One region of the Marmoricola sp. URHA0025 HA25 genome, then DNA from elsewhere that is predicted to be linked to it. Evidence: predicted binding sites of a transcription regulator. Region 1 holds the regulator's gene; each other region holds the start of a gene.

What was found. Region 1 encodes LexA, which represses DNA repair genes until DNA is damaged. Its sites were predicted from a motif close to TCGAACANNTGTTCGA; they were not measured.
Region 2: ACVW00_RS12580 (DUF6504 family protein) is a predicted target of LexA. The motif match lies at 3,328-3,343, and genes of this name have one in related genera.
Region 3: ACVW00_RS00930 (DUF222 domain-containing protein) is a predicted target of LexA. The motif match lies at 2,905-2,920, and genes of this name have one in related genera.

Annotation. Positions count from the first base shown of each region.
Region 1 is NZ_JBSSCD010000001.1:1,027,251-1,032,707, forward strand. Features, by position in the region: gene ACVW00_RS04945 (MFS transporter) at 1-349, opposite strand, end outside; gene ACVW00_RS04950 (hypothetical protein) at 493-945, shown strand; gene lexA (transcriptional repressor LexA) at 1,138-1,881, opposite strand; gene ACVW00_RS04960 (GNAT family N-acetyltransferase) at 2,087-2,851, opposite strand; gene ACVW00_RS04965 (LysM peptidoglycan-binding domain-containing protein) at 3,073-3,438, shown strand; gene ACVW00_RS04970 (lysoplasmalogenase) at 3,675-4,364, opposite strand; gene ACVW00_RS04975 (hypothetical protein) at 4,453-4,854, opposite strand; gene ACVW00_RS04980 (DUF6318 family protein) at 5,259-5,457, opposite strand, start outside.
Region 2 is NZ_JBSSCD010000001.1:2,561,846-2,567,302, reverse strand. Features, by position in the region: gene ACVW00_RS12605 (phytoene desaturase family protein) at 1-1,062, opposite strand, end outside; gene ACVW00_RS12600 (DUF4126 domain-containing protein) at 1,098-1,679, opposite strand; gene ACVW00_RS12595 (MSMEG_1061 family FMN-dependent PPOX-type flavoprotein) at 1,734-2,375, shown strand; gene ACVW00_RS12590 (ArsC/Spx/MgsR family protein) at 2,372-2,755, opposite strand; gene ACVW00_RS12585 (YbaK/EbsC family protein) at 2,755-3,240, opposite strand; gene ACVW00_RS12580 (DUF6504 family protein) at 3,413-3,748, shown strand; gene ACVW00_RS12575 (SAV_6107 family HEPN domain-containing protein) at 3,756-4,163, shown strand; gene ACVW00_RS12570 (methyltransferase domain-containing protein) at 4,197-4,922, shown strand; gene dinB (DNA polymerase IV) at 4,980-5,457, shown strand, end outside.
Region 3 is NZ_JBSSCD010000001.1:207,367-212,823, forward strand. Features, by position in the region: gene ACVW00_RS00925 (CDP-glycerol glycerophosphotransferase family protein) at 1-2,191, opposite strand, end outside; gene ACVW00_RS00930 (DUF222 domain-containing protein) at 2,933-4,282, shown strand; gene ACVW00_RS00935 (hypothetical protein) at 4,336-4,626, shown strand; gene ACVW00_RS00940 (SDR family NAD(P)-dependent oxidoreductase) at 4,634-5,457, opposite strand, start outside.

The DNA of each region.
Region 1 (5,457 bases):
AGATCGCCACGACCAGGGCCCAGAAGCTGCGGGCGATCGCCAGCCCGGCGGTGGCGATCCCGGTGAGGACGGTGAGGTCGCGCATCACTTCGCGGGGTCCGCGGGCGTCGGCCCACTGACCGCCGGGCACCTGCGCGAGGGCGCCTGCCACAGCCGCGATCGACAGGGCGATGCCGACCTGAGCGGGCTCGAGGTGGACGTGGCGGGTGAAGTACAGCGCGAAGGTGGTGAACACCGCTCCGCCGGACGCGCGGTTGACCAGCGTGCCGAGCGCCAGGACGCGCAGCGTGGAGTCGGTCGGGATCCCTCGACGCGTGAGCCGGGCGGGCGTCACGGTCTGCGAGGTCACGGCTCGAACCTACGTCCGCGCGTCGCTCGGCCGCCTCTGGTTTTCGGCCCGCTTCCGGACGCACAGCACCTTGCCAGCACGGGTTGATCGTGCGGACAGCAACCGTGGCGACGCTTGCCGGCGACAACCCACCAGGAGGGAACATGCAGAAGAAGTCAATCGCCCTGCTCGCGTCGACCGGCATCGCCGGCCTGGTCGCCGGCGGCGTCCTGATGACCGGGATGTCCGCCAATGCCGCGGACGACACCGGGTCGGCGGCGACGGGTACGTCGTCGTACGGCGGCGCCCCGGCCGGCACCGGCGCGCCGAACGGCAACACTGACCCGACCAAACCGATGAGGAGCGACGAGAAGCTGCTCACCGGGGACACCAAGGACAAGGTGACGGCGGCCGTGAAGGCGAAGTACCCCGACGCCACCTTCCAGCGGGTCGAGACCGACTCCGACGGTGTCTACGAGGCGCACCTCCTCGTGGCCGGCAAGCCGGTCACCGTCGAGGTGGACAAGTCGTTCGCGGTCACCGGCACCGAGTCGGCGCCGGCCGGCGGTGGCGACCACGACGGCGACGGCCCGGCCGCGCAGGCTGCGGCGGCCTGAGCGCACGAGTGCCCGGCGATGTCGCATCGCCGGGCACTCGTGAAGCCGGTGGTCGAGCCTGTCGAAACTCAGGTTTCGAGCCGCCGTTTGCGGGTTCGCACGCTCACCCGCAGGCTCCCTCCACCGGATCGAGCTCAGTCGAGATCAACCTCTTCGCGTCGCGACCCTGCTCGTCCCTCGCAGGGCCGCGGCTCAGACCTTGCGCAGCACGGCGGTGACCACACCCAGGATGGTGGCGTTGTCACCGTTGATCGGCTCGTAGGCGTCGTTGTGGGGGAGCAGCCACACGTGGCCGTCCTTGCGCTGCAGCGTCTTGACCGTGGCCTCACCCTCGATCAGCGCCGCGACGATCTCGCCGTTGTCCGCAGTCTGCTCCTGGCGGATGACCACGTAGTCGCCGTTGCAGATCGCCGCGTCGATCATCGAGTCGCCGGCGACCTCGAGCATGAACAGCGTGCCCTCGCCGACCAGCGTCTTGGGCAGCGGGAAGATCTCCTCGACGCGCTCCTCCGCGAGGATCGGGCCACCGGCCGCGATCCGGCCGACCAGCGGCACCTGGGTGGCCTCCGGCACGGCGTCGCCGATGCCGGTCGGGTCGAAGCCGTGCTCGTCGGCGCTGGCGATCGCGCGCCGCGCCGCCATCAGCTCGGGGATGAACACCTCGAGCGCGCGCGGCCGGTTGGGGTCGCGCTTGATGAAGCCCTTCGCCTCGAGCACCCGCAGCTGGTGGGCCACGCTGGAGGAGCTGGCCAGCCCGACCAGGTCGCCGATCTCGCGGATGCTGGGCGGGTAGCCGCGCTGCTCGATCGACTCGCGGAGCACGTTGAGGATGCGCTGCTGGCGCGGGGTGAGCCCGGTCGCGTCGGGCGGCGCGTCGGGCAGCTCGCTGACGTTGGAGCGCTTGGCTGCGGAGGGGCGGATGCGATCGGAGGCCATGGGCCGACGGTAGACCCATCGACGGCGGAGTTCAAACACATGTTCGAACGGCGTGTCGGGCGGTTCGCGGGCCCGGAAAGGGCTCCGGACGAGCCCGGGATCGGCGCTGCGTGGGTCGGCGTACGCTCACGCAGCGCCGAACGATCACGGGGTCCTGTCTTCAACCTAGACCCGGAACGGGCCCGGCCGTAAGGGCAGGGCCGGGTCAGTTTTCCGGGGGCATCCAGACGTACTGCGGCACGTTGCAGACCTCGACGAAGCCGGCGCGCTCGTAGACCGGCCGGCCGGACTCGCTGGAGTGCAGGACCGCGTGCTCGGCCCCGGCGGCGTGCGCCAGCTGCAGCAGCCGCTGTGTCACGGCGTACCCGATGCCACGGCCACGGACGTCCTCCAGGGTCGCGATGTTGTAGAGGCCCGCGGTGGTGCCGGTGAGGTACGCCGTGCCGCACGCGACCGGGCGTCCGTCGAGCGAGCCGATCACGTTGACCGCTCCCTGGAAGACGCTCATCACCTCGCTCATCGGCTCGCGCACCGACTCGGGCAGGCCGAAGCCGGTGACCATCATCGCGACGAAGGCGCGTGCGTCGGTGGTCTGCTCGATGCTCAACCCGGCGACCTCGGGGACCGGGGGAGCGGTGGTCAGGTCGGCGTACATGCCCGGGACGTCCTCGTGCTCGAGCCCGCGCTCCGTCAGCGCCGCTTCCAGCTCCGGCGACGTGTGCGACGGCGTGACCCACCACAGCCACGGCAGCCCGGCTCCGATGAACGAGTCCGCCACCTCCTCGGTCCGCCGCCGGGCGTCCGCCCCGAAGTGCGCGCCGGTGACGCAGTTGAACATCGGGAACGGCACGTCGCTGCGGATCGCGTCGACGTCCGTGTCCGGATCGCGGCGGAACATCGGGTGGTCGCCGGCGCCGGTGAAGAAGGCGAGCAGGTTGTCCTCGACCGGGGCGATGCGGGGATCGGTCATGGGGTAGTCAACCCCACCCGATCGGCCGGTGGTTGCGCTTGTCGAAACCCGCCCGAGAGCGCTCGAACATATGTTCTTGCGTTCCTCGAACGCGTGTTCTATCGTCGTACATGTGTTCGATCGAACGTCTGAGCGACCCGGCAGCGGTTCTGTCGGTGCTCGGCCGTAGAAACAGCACTGAGAAACAGCAGAGACAACCTGACTTCCCCCAGGAGAGAGACATGAGCACGCTGAGCATCTCGCCCGCCTTCGACTTCGTGAGCCCGACGCGGCGCCCGCGAGCTGCCCGGCGCACCACCGTCCGGCTCACGCAGCGCGGTCGCGTCGTGTTCGTGCTGGCGTTCCTGGCGGCCGCGTTCGTGGTGATGGTCGCCTTCGGCGGCTGGGCCACGGCGACCCACGACGCCGGCACGCCCGACCCGGTCCGCGTCGTCGAGGTCCAGGAGGGCGACACCCTCTACGGCATCGCCGGCCAGGTCGCCGAGCCCGGCAAGGTCCGCGAGATGGTCCACCAGATCCAGCAGCTCAACTCCCTGGCCGGCTCCAGCCTCCAGGTCGGCCAGAAGCTCGCCATCCCGAAGAGCTGAGTCGCCCTCGGTCCGCCGAGGACAGAGCGTCCGATGATCCCCTCGACCCGGGTCGTCGGCTGTGTGGGAAAGGACAGGGCGGGGCCCAGGCCCCGCCCTCGTTCTTTTCCGATGCACGCCGAGTGGGCAGAAACGCTGCGTCGGCGTGCGGTGAGCGGGCAGAAACGCTGCGTCGGCGTGCGGTGAGCGGGCAGAAACGCTGCGTCGGCGGGCGGTGAGCGGGCAGAAACGCTGGGTCAGACGCTTCCGGCTCGCGCCGCACCCTCACTCAGCAAGAACTGCGCAGCCGTGTACGTCGCCATCACCACCGACTCCACCCGTGCCGGTGCGCCCTTCCACAAGAACTTCCGGGTGCCGAGCACCGAGTCGGACAACATGAACAGCCCGGCCCCGAGCAGCGTCATCCGCCGCGCCGACGTCGGCAGCGCCGGGTCGAGCTGCGTCGCGGCGGCGACCGTCCCGGCGAGCATCGCGGAGTAGCCGGCGATGGCGGGCGCAAGCACCTTGTCCTGCCGGTAGGCGCCGAACACCATCCCGGGCGTGGTCACCGCCCACAGTGCTGCGACCCCCTTCGGCCCGGGCCGCGCGGAGCCACTGCGGTTGCGCAGGAACCCGCTGATGTAGGCGGCGTGGCCGACCGCGAACGACCCGCTCCCTACGGCGAACGGCTTGGTGCCGTGCGCCATCAACGCCAGGTCGCCGCCCCACCCTGCGGCCTGCGCGACGAGCGTGTTGGCCCGCAGCGGCGAGTTCGCCGCCTTCTCGTCGGTGATCAACGAAGCCATCAGGGTGGGCATGAGCAGCGGCTTGGTCAACACCCGCGCCTTGTGCGCCAGCTGGTTGGCCGAGCCGGCGAGCCAGGTGTCGGCGACCGCCAACCCGGCGTACGCGAGCTTGAGCTTGGTCGAGGTGCGGAGTCGGGCCACCCGCTGAATGTAGTGCCTCCTACGGGCTCCGGACGTCATACGTTTGGTGGCTCGGGGCCCTCGATCCGTATGACGTCCGGAGCGGTCCTCAGTGGCCGTAGCCCGAGAGTGCCGGTGTCGCCTCGGCGATCCGCAGCGGGGTGTCCGGCCCGACCGTCGTGACGGTGCCGTCGACGTCCTGGTACGGGCCTCGGTTCAGGCTCCACCGCGCCGTCCAGACGACCTCGACGTGCAGGTTCACCGTGACGTGCGCCTGCTGGTAGCGGTGGACCACGTCCTTGGCCGGGTACGGCGCCCCGGCCGTGTGCGTCTCCGCCGTCGTGCCGTCCCCGTGCACCCAACGGAAGGTGCTCGGCGTGATCTGCAGGTCGACCTGCTGGCCGAGCAGCGTCAGGGTGCGGTGGAGGGGTTGGGCGTCGACGTAGAAGATCGTGTCGAAGTTGATCAGGGTCTTCTCGGCGGGTTGCGTGACCGCACGGAGTTTCGGCAACGGGATCTGTTGAAACGCGCGCGCGACGATGCCTGGAGTGACGGTCGCTGTTGAATCGGGTGGGTTGCTGGCGCAACGCATATCGAGCGGGTACCAGATCCCGTCCCTGAGTCCGAGGAGCTGATACGGAATCTGACCGGAGGGGCACCAGTCGCTACACGTGTGGACCGGCCCGGCGGCAATGTCGCACGCACTCTGCCACCGGTAGGCGGAGTACTCGGACTGCCCTACCCCATGGACGTGACCCGGCGTCGTGTCGCCGTCGGTGCTGCATTCGCCCGATGCAAAGAAGACATTCCCCGTCGCCCCAGCCCCGCCGCTGCACGACTTGGCGGCGGCTGGCGCCATCCCAAGAAGTGGCGCAAGCGCGATGGCGGTGCTCGCGGCCAATGCTCTCCTGCCAATCATGACCCGCGGCTCCATTGGTCGACGAGCCACGCAGCGTTCTGGTACCTCACGACCAGTGTCATGACCGACCGACCGCCTTTAAGGGACGTTGATCCATCTGGTCGGATGACCTTCTGAGGCCCGAAGGAGACCGCGGCAAATACAGTCCACTCTCCCGGATCCGGACGCCGGGCGGCACTGGTGATGGACGCGGAG
Region 2 (5,457 bases), 1.5 Mb from region 1:
GCCGGCCCGGTGCAGGGCGGTGACGATGTCCTCGGCCAGCCGTCCGCGTCCGAGCACCGTCCACGCGTGCGCGCCCTCGGGCGCGGTGCCGGTCGTCCGGAGCACCAGCGTGGGGTCCCCGTAGAGGACGACCTCGGCGGGCAGGTCGGGCACCTCCCCGACGACGCCGATGTGGCACAGGGACGGGGGGATCGCGGGCATCGTCCGGGCGACGTACGCCGCCAGCGCGGGCAGCCGTCGCGGGTCGATCGCGCACACCACGTGGTCGGCGTCGACGGTGCCCTCGTCGACGCGGACGGCCCGGGCGCGTCCGTCCTCGACGACCAGGTCGCGCGCGGGGTTGCCGGTCAGCACGGTGACGCCGCGCGTCTCGAGCCGGGACGCGAGGATGTCGGCGAGCTGGCCCATGCCGCCCGGCAGGGTCCAGGCGCCGAAGTTCTGCTCGACGTAGGACCAGACGCCCTCCCAGGCCGGGACGTTGCGGGGCTCGTGCCCGTCGAACGCCGCGCGGTGGCAGGCCAGCAGCCGGAGCCGGTCGTCGCGGAGCTCGCGGTTGACGAGCCGGTGCAGCGTGAGCCGTGTCGAGAGCAGGTCGCGGGCCTCCTTGCTCGCGTGCTCCTCCGACCACGGCCGCTCGTACCAGTCCTTGCGCAGCGTCTCCCACACGTCGCCGAAGGAGTCGACGTACGCGATCCAGGCACGGCCGGCTTCCTCGCCGAGCGCCGACGCGACGGCGGCGAGCTGTGCGGCCCGGCTCCCTCCCGGGAGGTCCAGCACGGTGCCGTCGGGGAACCGGTGCTGCTGCACCGGGTCGACGGGCACCAGGTCGAACTCCTTCTCGGCCGGCCGCCCGGACTTGCGGAAGAAGTCCCGGATCACTGCCGGCAGCAGGGTCGTCGAGGGGCCGCTGTCCCAGCGGAACCCGTCCTGCTCGACGTGGCCGAGCGCGCCTCCCAGCCGGTCGGACGCCTCGAGGAGGGTGACGTCGTGACCCAGCTTGGCGAGCCGGGCCGCGGACGCCAGCCCGCCGAAGCCACCGCCGATCACCACCACCCGTGCCATGCGCACACCCTAGGGTCCGGGCGTGCGGGCGTCCGTCACGCCGGTGCCGCTGTGCCCTTCCAGCGCCGCCAGCCGCGGCGGACGAGCCTGAGCAGGTGGTACACGGCATACCCGCCGACCACCAGCAGCACGGCGGCCAGCGAGAGCGCGAGCCACGGGTGCTGGATCGCCAGCAGCACCACCCCGACGACCGCCACGTCCTCCCCGAGGCTCGCCACCACATTGCTCACCGGCTCGGGGGAAGCGTTGAGGGCGAGGCGTCCGCCGGCCTTGACGAGGTGGCTGGCCAGCGCCGTGCCGCCCCCGAGCGCGCCGTACGCCGCCTGCTGCACGGAGCCCGCGTCGCCGGAGACCAGCAACGCGATCGCGGTGCCGATCGCCGGCCGGATCACGGTGGAGACCACGTCCCAGGTGGAGTCGAGGTAGGGGATCTTGTCGACGACGAACTCGATCGCGTAGAGCGTGGCGGCGGCGACGAGCACGTCGGTGCGCCCGAGGCTGTCCGGGATCGAGGAGAAGTCGCCCACGCGGTCGGCGATGCCCAGGACGAGGACCGCCAGGTAGGCGTTGACCCCGCTGGCCCAGCCGGTCGAGAACACCATCGGCACCAGGTCCACGCCGGCAGCATATTCAGGTCGCCCGGGCAGTCGGGCTGCCGTAGGTTCGGGCACGTGGACGAGACCGCGGCACCGGCCTGGACGGAGATCACCGACGTCGAGGCGCTCGTCGGCCTGCTCGGTGAGCCGCAGCAGCGCGCCCGCGACAAGGTACGCCGCTCGCTGACCGACCTCGACCGCGACTGGCTCGCCGCATCCCCGTTCTGCGTGATGGCGACCGCCGGACCCGACGGCTCGTGCGACGCCTCACCCAAGGGCGATCCGGCAGGTGACCTGGTGCACGTCGTCGACGACACGACCATCGCCCTGGCCGAGCGGCCCGGCAACCGGCGCGCCGACGGCTACCGCAACATCCTGGCCAACCCCCAGGTCGGCCTGCTCTTCGTGATCCCCGGCCGGGGCGACACGCTCCGGGTCAACGGCCGGGCGCGGCTCGCCTCCGACGCCCCGTTCTTCGACGCGATGCGGGTCAAGGGACATCGACCGGTGCTCGCGGTCGTGGTCGAGATCGACGAGGTCTTCCACCACTGCCAGAAGGCGTTCCTGCGCTCGCGGCTGTGGGAACCAGCGTCCTGGGAGCCGGACGCACAGGTGCCCCGGCGGGCGGTGATCGCCCACGAGCTCGAGCCGTCGGGCAAGACCCTCGAGGAGCTCGACGAGTACTACGGCCCGCAGTACCTCGACGGCCTCTACTAGCCGGTCGGGGCCTCCCGCTTCACCACCCCGGCGAGCGTCTCGGCGTCGCGGGCCACCACCGTCGTCCCGTCGGCGGCGGTGATGATCGGGCGCTGGATGGTGCGTGGGTGCGCGACCATCGCCTCGATCCAGTCGTCGCGGTGCGCCGCGTCGCGGGGCAGGTCGATGCCGGCCTCCCGGGTCTCGGCCGGCCTTGCGACGTCCCACGGCTCGAGAGCGAGCCGGTCGAGGACACCGGCGAGCTCGGCGGCCGTCGGCGGGTCGTCGAGGTAGCGCCGTTCGACGTACTCGATGCCCGCCGCGTCGAGGTTCTCCTTGGCCGTGCGGCACTTCGAGCACGCCGGGTTGATCCAGATCTCGACGGGCGGCCGCGGCGACATCAGTTGACCTCGATCTCCTCGGCGCCGGTCATCTCCAGCAGCTCGTCGTAGGTGGTCGAGAAGACAGCGGCCGGGTGCCCCGCGGCAGCCCAGATCTCGTCGTACTGCCGCAGCGTGGGGTCGAGGAACGTGCGAACCGGCCGCGGGTGGGCGAACGGCGACACCCCGCCGATCACCTGACCGGTGTGCTCCCGGACGAAGTCGGGAGTCGCCCGCTCCAGCGCAGGCGCGCCGACTGCCGCCGCCGCCTTCGCGGTGTCCACCCGGTGCGCGCCGGACGTGAGGATCAGCACCGGCACCCGCTCCCCGGAGTCGGTCGCGGCGGCGAAGAGCAGGCTGTTGGCGATCGCGCCGACCTCGCACCCGAGCGCCTCGGCAGCCAGCGCGGCGGTGTGCACGGAGTCGGGGAGCACCACGATCCGGCCCCGGCCGCCGCGGGCCTGGAGCTCGGCGCGGAAGCCGGCGATGGAGGGGTGCTCGCTCATGGTCGGCAAGTTATCCCACCGGCTGCAGAGGCCCCGTGCGGTTCTTGCTTGACGGGCTGTCCGTGGCCGGGTGTACCTTGGAATCGTTCGAACACACGTTCGATCAACGGCCCGGTGGCGGTGACTCGACCCCATCGTCCACCGGGCCGCCGACAACGGAAGGAGCAGGCGGGTGCGGCCGTACGACGAGCTGGTGGAAGTGCGCAAGGGTCCGGGCGACGTGCTCGCCGGTGAGGGTGAGGAGGGCCCCGACCAGTTCCTTTGGCGCGGTCGCCTCTGGCAGGTGCGCGAGGTGATCGCGCACTGGATGGAGTCGGGCGCCTGGTGGCTGCGACGGCCCGAGGAGGCGCCCGGGCACTCCGAGCTGGTGTCCCAGCGGGAGGTCTGGCGGGTCGCCGCCGCCCGCGGTCGTTCCGTCGCCTCCGTCGACGATCCCGGCTTCGGGATCTTCGACCTCACCCTCGACTGGAGCGAGGGCGTCTGGCGCCTCGCCGGCTCCCTGGACTGAGGGCGAGATGAACCTCCACCTGCCCGCAGCCACGCACTCCTACCTCGAGCGGTCCGCCGAGTCGCTGCGCGAGGCGATCACCTGCACCGACGTTCCGCGGCGCTACGCCCTCGCCCACGTCGCCGCGCTGCGGGCGACGGCTGCGCTGCTGGCGGCGCGCGCGCAGCCGATGCCGGTCCAGAAGCGCCGGCAGAAGAACGCCTGGGTGCTGCTCGCCGAGGTCGCCCCCGAGCTGCGCGAGTGGGCCACGTTCTTCGCGGCGGGCGCCGCGAAGCGGGCCGCTGCCGAGGCCGGGTCGCGACGTGCCGTCACCGAGCGCGAGGCCGACGACCTGGTCCGCGACGCCGACCGCTTCCTCGCCGTCGTCGAGACCTCGCTCGGCGTGACCGGGCACGCCCCGTTCCAGGTGGCCTGACCACGCCCCGGTGACGTCGTTAGTGTTCACCGCATGGAACGCCCCCTCGAGCGCCGCGCTGCCACCCGCACGGCGGTCGTCTGGGAGGCCTGCCGACGAGCTCTCGACGACGGTCCCTCGGGGCAGACGGTGCTCGACGTCGGCGGCGGGACCGGCGGGTTCGCGGTGCGCGTCGCCGAGCTCGGGCACCGCGTCACCGTCATCGACCCGAGCCCGGACGCGCTCGCGGCTCTGGACCGGCGAGCCCGGGAGCACGGCGTCGCTGAGCTGGTCAGCGGTCGGCAGGGCGACCTGGCCGACGCGGTCGACCTGGTCCCGGCCGCCACCGCCGACCTCGTGCTCTGCCACGAGGTGCTCGGGCTGGTCGACGACCCGGCTGACGCCCTCGCGGTGCTCGGCCGGCTGCTGCGCCCCGGCGGCACCCTCAGCCTGCTGGTCAGCCAGCGCCACGCCGCCGTGCTCGGCCGTGCGATGGCCGGTCACTTCGCACAGGCGCGCGACCTGCTCGGCGGCACGCCTACCTCGGCGGAGCACGAGCGCCGGTTCACGGCGGCGGAGGTCGCCGACCTGGTGGCCGAGGCCGGTTTCGAGCTCATCGGGATGCACGCCGTACGTGTGTTCACCGACCTGGTGCCCTCGGCCCTGCTCGACCTCGAGCCGGGTGCGGTCGACGGTCTGCTGGACCTCGAGCGTGCCGTCGCCGACCGGCCCGAGTACCTCACCCTGGCCGCCCAGATCCACACCCTCGCCCGCCGCTGACCCGGGTCCGGACACCGAGCGCGCACCCGGGCCGTCGCCCCGCGAACGAGGTGTCCGGTGAGGCCGGCGGACCGGTCACTGGCCTGCCCGATCCTGCACGTCGACATGGACGCGTTCTACGCGTCGGTCGCGATCCGTGACCGCCCGGACCTCCAGGCCCTGCCGGTGATCGTGGGCGGGGGGCACCGTGGTGTCGTGCTGTCCGCGAACTACCCGGCGCGCGCCTTCGGGGTGCGCTCGGGGATGTCCGGCCGGATGGCCAAGGAGCTGTGCCCGCAGGCGGTGCGCGTCTCGCCCGAGTTCGGCGAGTTCGAGACGGTGTCGCGATCGGTGATGGAGATCTTCCGCGAGGTGACACCCCTGGTCGAGGCGTACTCCCTGGACGAGGCGTTCCTGGACGTCTCCGGCGCGGTGCGCCGGCTCGGCTCGCCGGTGCAGATCGCCGAGTACATCCGCGCTCGAGTCCGTGACGAGCAACGGGTGGACTGCTCGGTCGGTGTCGCGGGCACCGTCTCGGTGGCGAAGCTCGCGAGCC
Region 3 (5,457 bases), 820 kb from region 1:
TGGCGAGCTGGCTGTCTGTGCACGCCTCGCCGAGGTAGCTGGCCAGGAGGATGCTCGGGGTCAGCGGTGCGGTCGAGCGCTGGTACGCCGCCTGGAGCCGGAACTGGTGGTAGGTGCCGATCTCGTCGTGGGCGAGCGCCGGGACCACGGAGAGCTTGAGGATCCGGTGCCGGCCGACCTCCTTGCCCAGACTGACGTCGACACCGAGCTCGGGGGTGCGCAGTCGTAGCGGGAGCTCGCCGAGGAGGTCACCGGCCGCGACAGCGGCGTCGCCTCCCACGACGAGCTCGTAGTCGCCGCTCGGCGCGGGCCGCGCCGAGCCGCCGAACTCGCTGACCCGGGTGTCGAACCGGAGGACGTGCCCGGTTTCGCCGGCCTTGACGTCGATGAGCGGCAGGGAGAGGCGCGCGTTGCCGAGGGTGGCCTGCTGCAGGTCGCCCTCCCCGGTGACGGAGAGGCGCAGCTCGCCGTCACCGAGCTCGACCGCGTGGACCGCGAGCCGTTCGGGTGCCTTCTGGTGCTCGGCTCCGGCCGGCACGAGGTGGAAGCCGAACCCGTCACTGGGGTCCCAGCTCGCCTCGATGCGCCTCGGTCCGTCCGTCCCGGAGCCCGGGTGCTCCGCCGAGGAGCCCTGGATCCGGTAGTGGGACGCGCCCGCCGAGGTGATCCCGTCGACCGTGATCGCCCCGTGCAGCTGCCACCGGCCGTCCCCTGCCAGGGCGGCGTACGGGACGCGAGTGCGGAAGCCGCCGTGCTCGCAGCCGGAGTGCGGGAGCTGCGCCCAGAGGTTCGCCTCCGGGATCGCGAGGTGCTCGACCTCCAACGGCAGCACCTCGTCGCCGCGGCGCAGGCTCAGCTCGAGGGCCGGCTCGGGCTCGGCGATGTCGAGGGAGCGGTGCCGCATCCAGCCGGTGACCAGTGCGTGGTCGTCGTGCCAGCCGATCTTCTGCACGACACCCTCGAAGTGCGCCTCGAGCGGTGCCATCCGGAGCAGGTGCTCCGGCAGGCCGGCGGCGAAGGCACGGTCCGCCGGCAGGTCCGCGAGCAGCCGGCCGTCCACCACCTTGGTCGGCGGCACCTGGTGGACGGAGAGGAAGTAGTGGGTGGCGTCCTCGACGGCGTCCCAGCGCCCCTGGGCGACCAGGTGGGCGCGCACCTTCGGGTAGACGCGGACGAGGTCCCAGGCGCGCTCGGTGGCCCGGTCGCAGAACGTGCGGTACACCCCGGCCAGCACGTTGCGGTACGCCTCGTCGGCGTCGAGCGCCTGCGCGGCGTACGGCGGGAAGTCGACCTCGAGGCAGCGCGCCACCCAGACGTCGTACACGAAGTCCGACGCCTCGGCGGTGAGCAGCTCGTGGGCCTCCTCCTTGACCTCGATCCGGTCCAGGAGGTTCTGGATCTGGGCCTTCTGCTGGCCGGTGGACGTGTGGTCCTCGCGCAGCCGCCAGTTGTAGGTGACCCGGCTGAGGATGTCGAACTTCTCGGCGCGCACGTACGCCGTGAGCATCGGCACGTGGTCCTCGTAGGCGATGTGCCCGCGGAAGCCGCCCACCCGCTCGCGCCAGAACGCGGTGCGGAACATCCGGTTCGCGCAGATGATGTCCTGCATCGCAGCCGGGAACTCGTCGATCGTGGTGCCGATCCGGTCGGTCTGGTGGACGGTGCGCTGCCAGGTCGTGCGCAGGTACTGGCTGTGCCGGAGGCGTCGCACGCTGCCGACGCAGAAGTCCGAGCCCGACCGGCGGAGCGTCTCGACCATGTGCTCGAAGGACCCCGGCGGGACGGTGTCGTCGGAGTCGACGAACGTGACGAACTCACCCTGCGCGTGCTCGATGCCGAGGTTGCGGGCGATGCCCTGCCCGGAGTTGGTCTGGGTGAGGACCCGCACGCGGGCGTCCCGCCGCTCGTACTCCCGCAGGATCGCCAGGCACCCGTCGGTCGAGCCGTCGTCGACCGCGATCACCTCGAGGTTGTGCAGGCTCTGCGTAAGCACCGTGTCGAGCGCCTCGCGCAGGTACGCCTCCACGTTGTAGACCGGCATCACCACCGACAAGACCGGACGCAGGCTCCGACGCTCCCACGCCACCAGCGGCCGGCCCGCGACCCGGCGTACCGCACGCTTGGCCCGCCCGCCCGCCTTGCGGCGGGCGACACCGAACGCGCGCTGCGTGAGCGAAGGCTGTGCGGGCATGCGGAAGTCGTGCCTCTCTGGCAGTCGGACCGCGCCAGTCTAGGAGGTGCGGGGGTACCGGTGGCGTCGGCGGGAGGCAACCCCAGGTGGTCGAGCAGGGAGCTTGCGAGCGATCAGACGAGACCTGGTGAGGTGGGGACGGACCCAACCACAGGTGGTCGAGCAGCGAGCTTGCGAGCGATCAGACGAGACCTGGCGAGATGGGCAGGGACCCGGGCCCCAGGTGGTCGAGCAGCGAGCCTGCGAGCGATCAGACGAGACCTCACCTCCCCGCGTGGCTGGGTTCTTGGCAGCGAGGAGGAGTACGCCGCGTGGCTGGGTCCTGCGGTCCGGTGCAGACCGGACCCAGCTGGTCGAGCAGCGAGCCTGCGAGCGATCAGACGAGACCTGGTGCGGTGGGCAGGGACGCCGCCCCTGGTGGTCGAGCAGCGAGCTCGCGAGCGATCAGACGAGACCCGGCGAGATGGGGCAGAGACCCGGGCCCCAGCTGGTCGAGCAGCGAGCTTGCGAGCGATCAGACGAGACCTGGTGAGATGGGGCAGGAACTCAGCCCCTGGTGGTCGAGCAGCGAGCTTGCGAGCGATCAGACGAGACCCGGTGAGTTGGGGCAGGGACCCGACCTCGGTGGTTGAGGAGGTCGCGCAGCGACCGTCTCGAAACCTCGGCCGGCAACCAGAAATCGTCGAAGAATCCTGGCCGATCCGATTGACGGTTCGAACATACGTTCGATAGACTGCCGCCATGATCTCGGGCACCGGCGACGCAGCCACCGCTGACCGCGCCCTGCCGCCCGCACCGACCACCGCCGACCTGCAGGACGCACTGGACCGGCTCGCCGCCCACAACGGCACCGGACTGACCGAGGCGCAGCTGATCGACCACATCGGGTTGATGGAGCAGCTCAAGTCCGGGCTGGCCGCAGCCCAAGCTCGGTTGAGCGTCACCCTGGCCGAGCAGCGTGCTGCCCGTGAGGCTGCTGCCGGGATCCCGGCCGACCAACGTGGGCGTGGCCTGGCCTCCGAGATCGCCCTGGCCCGCCAGGAGTCCCCGGTCCGCGGCGCCCAACACCTCGGCCTGGCCAAGGCCCTGGTCGGCGAGCTCCCCCACACCCTGGCCGCGCTGACCGCCGGCCAGATCAGCGAGTGGCGGGCCACCCTGATCGCCCGCGAGACCGCCGTCCTGGCCAGAGCCGACCGGATCCAGGTCGACCACCAGCTGGCCGGGAAACTGCACACCGGCGGGGACCGGAAGGTCGCCAACCTCGCCCGCGCCATCGGCTACCGCCTCGACCCCGGCTCCGCAATCCGCCGAATCCGCGGAGCCCACGCCGACCGGCGGACCGGGCTCCGCCCCGCCCCGGACACGATGACCTACCTGACCGCGTTCCTGCCCGTCGCCCACGGCGTCGCCTGCCACACAGCCCTGACCCGCGAAGCCGACCACAAACGCGCCCAAGGCGACCCCCGGACCCGGGGCCAGATCATGGCCGACACCCTCGTCGAACGCATCACCGGCCAAACCACCGCGGTCGGCACCCCGGTCGAGATCCAGCTGATCATCACCGACCACACCCTCCTGACCAGCAACCACAACAACCACAACCAGGAGCCGGCCCACCTGACCGGCTACGGACCCATCCCCGCCACCCTGGCCCGCCAACTCACCCGCCAGGCCGACAAAGCCTGGATCCGACGCCTCTTCACCCACCCCAAGACCGGCGACCTGGTCGGCATCGAGACCCGACGCCGGCTCTTCGACGGCCCCCGCCGCCAACTCCTCATCGCCCGCGACCAGACCTGCCGCACCCCCTGGTGCGACGCCCCCATCCGACACACCGACCACATCACCCCAGCCGCGGCCGGCGGCCCCACCAGCACCGAGAACGGCCAAGGCCTCTGCGAAGCCTGCAACCACACCAAGGAACACCCCGACTGGCGTGCCAAGACCATTCCCAACCCACGCCACACCGTCCAGACCACCACCCCGACCGGACACACCTACACCAGCCAACCCCCCGACCCACCCGGCCGACCACGACCACGCAGCTACGACCCACCCCTCGAGGTCCACTGGGCCGCACGGGCCTCCTAGCTGCCCGGGATTCCCCGTGGACGCAAGATGCGCTCGGGGCAGACGATGGCTGCATGGATCAGGACCGACTGAGCGAGGGCTACTGGAGCGCGCTGCCCGGACTCGCGCCGGGAGCCGAGCCGAAGGCTCCGGACGAGCTGGTCATCGAGGTCGACGGCGAGACCTTCGGGCTTCGCCCCGACGAGTCCCGCGGCACCCACTACAGCTGGCTGAGTGGTCCCAACGAGGGCTACGGGTTCACGGTGAGCCCGACGGTCGGGCAGTCACTTGAGGAGCACCGCGAGTGCATCCGCGGCTTCCTGGCACAGATCGACCCGGCCACCGGGTTCATCGGGGACGACTGACCTAGCGTCAGATGCTGTCGCCGTCGCCCGCCAGCGGGTCATCGCGGCGGATGTCGACGATGAGCCCGGTCTGACCACTGAGCAGTACGTCGATGGACCGCACCGCCACCTCGCGCGACTCCAGCAGCGAGCCCGGGGGCTCCTCGCCGAAGGCCTTGGTGCGCATCGGGGTGCCGGTGCGCTCCGGGTTGATGCAGTTGACCCGCACACCGTCGGCCGACCACTCGTCGGCGAGAGCCTGGGTGAGGTTCACGACCGCGGCCTTGGCCGAGGAGTACAGGCTGTAGCCGCTGCGGCCGCGGGTGTACGAGCTCGAGGTGAAGTTGAGCAGCGATCCCTTCGTCCTCTGCAGGTGCGGGAAGAACTCCTGGGCGATGATGATCGGCGCCAGGTAGTTGATCTCGGTGGCCGAGTAGACCGCCTCCTCGGAGGTCTCCACGAGCTGCCCGCGGGGGAGCACGGCGGCGGAGTTCACCACGAGGTCGATGCGGTCCGTCGCCGAGAGCACCGTCTGGATCGCGCGCTGCAGGTCGGCGCGCCGCTCCACGTGGGTGTTGGTGGTCGAGCGGCTGAAGCTGAAGACCTTCGCGCCGTGTGCCTCGGCGAAGGCGGCGATGTCCGCACCGATGCCGTAGCTGCCACCGAACACGACCAGGGTCTTCCCGCTGAGCGCGGAGCGGTACTCCTCCTCGGAGCGGGCCGGCGGCAGGTTGCTGGTCGTCAGCTGGAAGAGCTTGTCGGCGAGGTAGACGTCGATCGGGTCGGTGACCTTCAGGTTCCGCTCTTCACCGGCAACCACCCAGATCGGTACGTCGGGCTGGTACCGGAGCA